DNA from 3 places in the Priestia sp. YIM B13489 genome. Region 3 is predicted to be linked to each of the others. Evidence: riboswitches for the same ligand, from Rfam matches in the RefSeq annotation. Region 3 holds a riboswitch; each other region holds the start of a gene.
What was found. Region 3 has a riboswitch for cobalamin ahead of ACFX4W_RS22710 (cobyric acid synthase). Riboswitches for the same ligand answer to the same signal wherever they lie in the genome.
Positions count from the first base shown of each region.

Region 1: it holds a riboswitch for cobalamin, as region 3 does, so the genes downstream of both, nikA (nickel ABC transporter substrate-binding protein) here and ACFX4W_RS22710 (cobyric acid synthase) in region 3, are expected to answer to the same signal.
Region 2: it holds a riboswitch for cobalamin, as region 3 does, so the genes downstream of both, ACFX4W_RS15910 (ribonucleoside-diphosphate reductase subunit alpha) here and ACFX4W_RS22710 (cobyric acid synthase) in region 3, are expected to answer to the same signal.

Region 1 is NZ_JBHZOQ010000036.1:278,262-280,589, forward strand. It holds gene ftsZ (cell division protein FtsZ) at 1-480, shown strand, start outside; cobalamin riboswitch at 483-672, shown strand; gene nikA (nickel ABC transporter substrate-binding protein) at 817-2,328, shown strand, end outside.
Region 2 is NZ_JBHZOQ010000053.1:1,983,060-1,985,387, forward strand. It holds gene menC (o-succinylbenzoate synthase) at 1-230, shown strand, start outside; cobalamin riboswitch at 510-695, shown strand; gene ACFX4W_RS15910 (ribonucleoside-diphosphate reductase subunit alpha) at 829-2,328, shown strand, end outside.
Region 3 is NZ_JBHZOQ010000053.1:3,282,848-3,285,175, forward strand. It holds gene ACFX4W_RS22710 (cobyric acid synthase) at 1-808, opposite strand, end outside; cobalamin riboswitch at 901-1,080, opposite strand; gene ACFX4W_RS22715 (YdcF family protein) at 1,228-1,791, shown strand; gene ACFX4W_RS22720 (APC family permease) at 1,858-2,328, opposite strand, start outside.

The DNA of each region.
Region 1 (2,328 bases), on a different contig from region 3:
AAGACGCCTATGCTTGAAGCATTCCGTGAAGCAGATAATGTTCTTCGCCAAGGTATTCAAGGTATTTCAGATTTAATCGCTGTTCCGGGGCTGATTAACCTTGACTTTGCTGATGTAAAAACAATCATGTCTAATCAAGGATTTGCGCTTATGGGTATCGGACGAGCTTCTGGATCAGACCGGGCAATTGAAGCAGCGAAAAAAGCGATTTCTAGTCCGCTGCTAGATGCATCGATTGATGGAGCAAGAGGCGTGCTGTTGAACATTACGAGCGGCAGCAGCCTGAGTCTTTACGAAGTACAGGAAGCAGCAGATATTGTCACGTCTGCTTCTGATCAGGACTTAAATATGATTTTTGGGTCCGTGATTAATGAAGATTTAAAGGACGAAATGATGGTAACCGTTATTGCTACTGGATTTGATGATGAAGATGTTTCACCATCAGCTTCTACTTCTAGAGTTTCAAGAGCACGCTACTAAATTAAATAACCAGTTTTTATGGTGGCAATTGTTTTTCAATTGCCTTAAAAGGGAATCCGGTGCAAATCCGGAGCGGTCCCGCCACTGTAACAAGGAGCCTTATGTCAAAAAGCCACTGTCTATTTAGAGACGGGAAGGCGGTATAAGGCAATGACTTGAAGCCAGGAGACCTGCCATAAATCGCAGCACACAATAACCTACGAGGATAGGGAGGTGTTTTGGCAGAATCAAAAATAAGATAAACAAGGGATACGTTTATCTGAATTTGTTTTGAAGACAAGCACTTCTTTTTAGAAGTGCTTTTTTTGTGTATTAAAATAGAAGGTGGAAAAATCAATGATAAATAATAAAAAACTCGTATCTATGATATTTCTTGTGTTACTTTGCCTCACTGCTTGCGCTCCTAATGAAGAGAGCATAAGTATAAAAGAAAGAAAGAAAACGGATAAAAGTGTGACGTTTTTATTTAATTTTACATCTGCAACGCTTGATCCTCATACGGATGATAATTATACAGCAGTTCGTGCGGGAGTAGGGGAGACGCTTGTTAAAATCAGCAATGATTTAAAAATAAAGCCCTGGCTTGCTGAAAAGTGGAAAACGGAAGATAACGGTCTTACGTGGACATTTACGATAAGAAAGAATATTACGTTTCAAAATGGTAAAGCGCTAGATGCAAATGCCGTTAAGTCTTCTCTTCAAAGAACGATAGATCAAAGTTATGCGATGAAAAACGCTTTAAATATTAAAGAAATCAAAGCGAACGGTCATGCGCTGACAATTACATTAAAAGAACCAATGCCTAAATTTCCTTCTGAGTTAGTGCATCCAAACACAGCTATTATAGATGTTGATGTTTCTAATATAGCTAAGAAGCCTATTGGCACAGGTCCATTTCAAGTTTTGACTTTCGATCAAGGAAATCAAGTGAAGTTAGAAAGATATGAACATTATTGGAATGGGAAAGTAAAATTGAAAAATGCGATCTTTGCATTTAACGAAGATGCTAATGCGCGAGTTGCGGCTCTTCAGTCCGGAACAGCCGATATTATTTATCGTCCGCCTTTAGAAAGTTTGGGCACTTTACAAACAGATCCGTCTTTTAAGGTAAGTGGAGTACCCAGTGTGCGTACACATTTATTACTTTATAATCAAACCAATGACGCATTAAAAGACGAAAATGTAAGAAAAGCTATCGATACCTTACTGAACCGAAAAGAAATTGTCAGCAGCATCATGAACAATCAAGCGGCAGCAGCTCGAGGTCCATTTTTATCCCAATTTCCTTTTGCTGATAATAATGCTAATGAGCAAAGAGGTATGCCATCTGCTAAAAAATATTTAGAGAAAGCAGGCTATCAAATTAAAAATGACAAAACAATCAAAAATGGAAAGCCATTATCGCTCTCTCTTGTCACATACAGCTCTCTGCCAGAACTTCCTTTGATTGCTCAGCTTATACAGTCTAATGCGAAAGAGTTAGGAATTACTATTAAGATTCATCTCGTTGAGGACAGCGATGAATATGTAATGGCAAAAGACGATTGGGATTTAGCACTGTACAGTCTTATCACTGCACCTAGAGGAGATGCAAGCTATTATTTAAGTACGAACTATTTGCCGGGCGGTGGTTTAAATGCCAGCCGGATTGATGATGAGAAGCTAACAAAAATGATTCAGCAGTTAAATTTAACCGTAGATGACGCAAAGCGAGATCAGTTAGCTAAGCAAGCAACCGCTTTGATTAATGCAGAAATGCTGACGTCATCGATTGTACATCCAAACATTGTTGTTGCTTATAATCAAAAGGTGAAAAACTGGACCACAAATCCAAGCGAGTATTATATG
Region 2 (2,328 bases), 1.3 Mb from region 3:
TAGAAGCAGGGATTTCACGAGCTCATAACATTGCCCTTGCCACACTGCCTTCTTTCACGATACCAGGTGATATTTCTGCGTCGTCTCGCTATTGGGAAAAAGATATTATTAAGCCCGAAGTAGAGGTAGAAGCCGGAGTAATAAAGGTGAAGGGAAAACCGGGGATAGGATACGATATTGATAAAAAGTTTATCAAAACAATCACAGCATTTGAAAAAGAATACAAATAATTAACAACCGTTTTTTGATGAAAAACGGTTTTTTTATTGAGGTTGTCAATGTTTAGTAGAAAAATAGGACAAATTTTTTAAAAAGAGCACATTGTTCCATCAAGCGTGTCAAAACATGTTATGATGGAATAGTTTGATGAAAAAAGTCGAAGAGTTTTATCGTAAAAAACAAAATTATTTTTGAAAATAGGTTGATAGTTTTCTAAGTTGTCCTATATAATGTGTTTATAACATAACACAATATGTTGTTTTGAAATCCATAATAAAATACTATATTTTGTGTTTTCCAGTGAAAAAGGTGTCTGATAAAAAGACTTAAAAGGGAATTTGGTGAAAATCCAAAGCTGTCCCCGCAACTGTGAATGCTGATGAAATAAGGAAATCCACTGTGAGTAAACATCATGGGAAGGCCTTAAAGTAAAAAGAAGCATAAGTCAGGAGACCTGCCTTTTTTATGTCGTTTTATCTTCTTCGGGAGGTGAGAGGGTAGAGCGAGGATTGAGAAAAGACTTAGTGTCTTCTTCTATCTTCGTTCTATTCGCTCACCGAGGTACGGTGAGCGATTTTTTATTTTGAAGTGAAGAGAGGAGCCATATTTATGGTGAATACATTAAAGCCTACAATTCTACATGAATTAACTGCATATATTGAACGTTTAAAAAAAGAATTTACGCAGCTTGATTTTTCTTTGTATGAGGAAAAGGTTATTCAAACTGTTACAGTAAAGGAAAATATGACGGACGAAAAGGTTGCAAACGTCCTAATTTTGGCAGCCTTAGAGCGTATTTCAATGGAAGAACCCGATTGGACGTACGTAGCGGCAGACGTCTACTTAAACGAACTATATCGAAAAGCAGCGGACAACCGAGGTTACGATAAAAAAGAGAAGTACGGTTCGTTTTATCAGCTTATTCAAGAACTAACAAAAATCGGCATTTATAATAAGCAGCTATTAAAAACATATACAGAAGAAGAAATTAATGAAATTGCTTCAGTCATTATTCCTGAACGCGATCGTTTATTTACATACATTGGATTGTTGACATTAGCAGATCGCTATTTAGCGACATCACATGATAAGCGCGTATACGAATTACCGCAAGAACGTTTTCTTATCATTGCTATGACGCTGATGTCTCAAGAAAAGAAAGAAAATCGAACAGCATTAGTAAAAGAAGCGTATTGGGCGCTTTCTAGTCTATATATGACGGTTGCCACACCAACACTTTCAAACGCAGGAAAGAGCTACGGACAGCTATCTAGCTGCTTTATTGATACGATTGATGACAGCTTACGCGGTATTTATGATAGCAATACAGATTTGGCCACGCTTAGTAAAAATGGAGGCGGAATTGGTGTCTACCTCGGTCATATTAGAAGCCGAGGAAGTGATATAAAAGGTTTTAAAGGCGTATCATCAGGAACAATTCCATGGATGAAACAGCTAAATAATACGGCTGTAAGTGTCGATCAGCTAGGTCAACGACAAGGAGCTATTGCCGTATATTTAGACGTATGGCACAAAGACATCTTTTCATTCTTAGACGCGCGTTTGAACAATGGTGACGAACGTCAGCGCACGCATGATTTATTCACTGGCGTATGTTTGCCAGATTTGTTTATGGAAAAAGTAGAGGCACGTGAAGACTGGCACTTATTCGATCCTCACGAAGTTCGTACGCTGATGGGCTACTCGTTAGAAGATTTTTATGATGAAGAAGAAGGCAGCGGTTCGTTCCGCACTCGTTACGCTGAGTGTGTAAATAATGAACAGCTTTCAAGAGAAACAGTACCTGCTATTGAAATCTTCAAGCGTATTATGCTTTCCCAGCTTGAAACCGGAACGCCTTATATGTTTTATCGTGATACGGTTAACCGAGCTAATCAAAACCGCCACGAGGGCATGATCTACTGCAGCAACTTATGTACAGAAATTACGCAAAACCAAAGCACAACGGTCGTAACAGAGGAAATTACAGAAGACGGAAAAATTATTATTACAAAGAATCCGGGCGATTTTGTTGTATGTAATCTTTCTTCTATCAACTTAGCGAGAGCCGTAACTGAAGGTGTGCTTGAACGTTTAATTCCAATTCAA
Region 3 (2,328 bases):
AGATGCGCGGGTACGAGATGACCGCAATATCAATTTCTTTTAAGGGATTCACAAGCGTTGAGTAATTTCTAAGTGATAACGAATCTTCCGCATCAATTTCCACGTTGTTCATATAAGGAATAACTCCTAGAACCGGAACACCCGTGTATTCTTCAAACCACTTCAACCCTGGTTTTAAAAGTTCTAAATCTCCTCGGAATTTATTAATTAACACTCCGATAACTCTAGACTTGTGTTCATCTGGAAGCAATTGAAGAGTACCCACTAGGCTCGCGAAAACGCCACCTTTATCAATATCTCCTACTAACACAACAGGCGCTTCTGCTATTTTTGCAACGCGCATATTTACGAGTTCTCGATCGTTCAAATTGACTTCGGCAGGACTTCCAGCGCCTTCAATCACAATTCGATCATAATGATTGGCCAGCTCTTTATAAGCTTCCGTGATAACGTTCAAACCTTCATTAAAAAATTCTTGCCGATACTGAAAAGCAAACATATTACGTAGCGGTTTTCCGTGAACAACTATTTGAGATTCATGATCACGAGTAGGTTTAATTAAAATAGGGTTCATATTGGTTGTTGCTTCTACTCCAGCCGCTTCTGCTTGAATTCCTTGCGCTCTGCCAATTTCTTTTCCATCCATTGTAATGTATGAATTAAGCGCCATATTTTGCGATTTAAACGGTGCAGTTTGATAGCCGTCTTCTTTAAAAATACGGCAAAATGCTGTAGCAATCATGCTTTTTCCAGCGTCTGAGTGCGTTCCTTGAATCATAAGCGGTTTTCCTTTTTTCACTTTTTCCACTCCCTACCACATAAAAAAACCTTAACTGTAAAAGTCAAGGTTTGGTCATGCGCTCATTAACACATTGTCTTGACTTATTTCTCCCACCGAAAAATAAGGGGTTTTTAAAAGCAGGTCTCCTGGCTTATGCTTCATTTTACTTCTGCACCCTTCCTAGTTTGACTAGTGGGTCTTTGCAGGTTCATCCACATTTACAGTAGCGGGGGCTGCACCGGATTTACACCGATTTCCCTATTATCCTCCTTAGAGGCACTTTTAAAATCATTTATTCTTTATTGTAACGAATTTTATAACCATTCACAATAACGATTTTCTTCTATTATTATATATTACTGTGTTTATACTTATTTGGGTCTCGTATGCTATAATAACAATTATTTTCCAAACATCTTATGGAATAGCTAGGAAGGTGCTCACAGTTGAAGAAAAAAATCATTTATGTCTTTATCAGCGTGTTTGTTCTTTATATAGCAATCACATCTTTTTGTATGTATCAAACTGCTCACAAGCCTGTTCCACAAAACGCAGATTATGTGCTCATTTTAGGTTCTAAAGTAGATGGTGACCAAATGTCTCCTAGTTTAAAAGAACGAGTAAAGACGGCCTTATCTTATTTACAAGCAAATCAACAAACAAAAGTTATCGTAACGGGCGGAAAAGGATCCGATGAAGAAATTTCTGAAGCAGAGGCAGCCTATCGTTTTCTGCGGAAAGAAGGAATTAAGAAGAATCGAATTATAAAAGAAGATCAGTCAACTTCTACTTTTGAGAATTTTACTTTTACTAAACAGAAAGTTGATATTCAACACAAAAAAGTCGTACTTGTTAGCAGTGATTTTCATTTATTTCGCGCCTCTATTATTGCCAAACGTCAAGGCTTTGACGTTTATCCTTTAGGTGCAAAAACACCAAATTCAATTAAACTTCAAGCCTACTTTCGTGAGTATGCTGCTATTTTAAAAACATGGCTGTTTGATAAATAAATAAATAAATAGAGTAAGTAGCTCTACAAATAAAAAACACGGCATGAATTCATGCCGTGTTTTTTATTAATCATCTGTATCGATAACTGCTTTTGGTAAACCTGTGTATTTCGCCCAGTAGAAAATACCAAGTGAAACAAGGGCAATTAAAATTAAGTCAAGCGGGTTGCTTAGCACACCTTGTCCTCCACCAAATGAACCTAGATAAGAGATAACAAGCATAATAATATAATAAGCAACTAGCCACCAAGCAGATTTAAGCTGCTGTGCAAATTTTACAACGTCAGTTGGTACGTATTTCTTAAACGCTACGTAGATAACAACCATTAGAAGCTGTGATCCTAGCAGCCAAGAAATTGTCGTCCACCCTGACCAATATACGATGTATGAACAGAAAATAAATGAAACAGGAGCAATAACGCTCATGCCTTTTAATTTAAAAGGTTTTTTAAGGTCTTTTGCATTTACTCTGAATGCAGCAGCTGAAATTGGCGCAATCGCATAAGACAGAATAAGTGCCACTGAACATACGTTTAC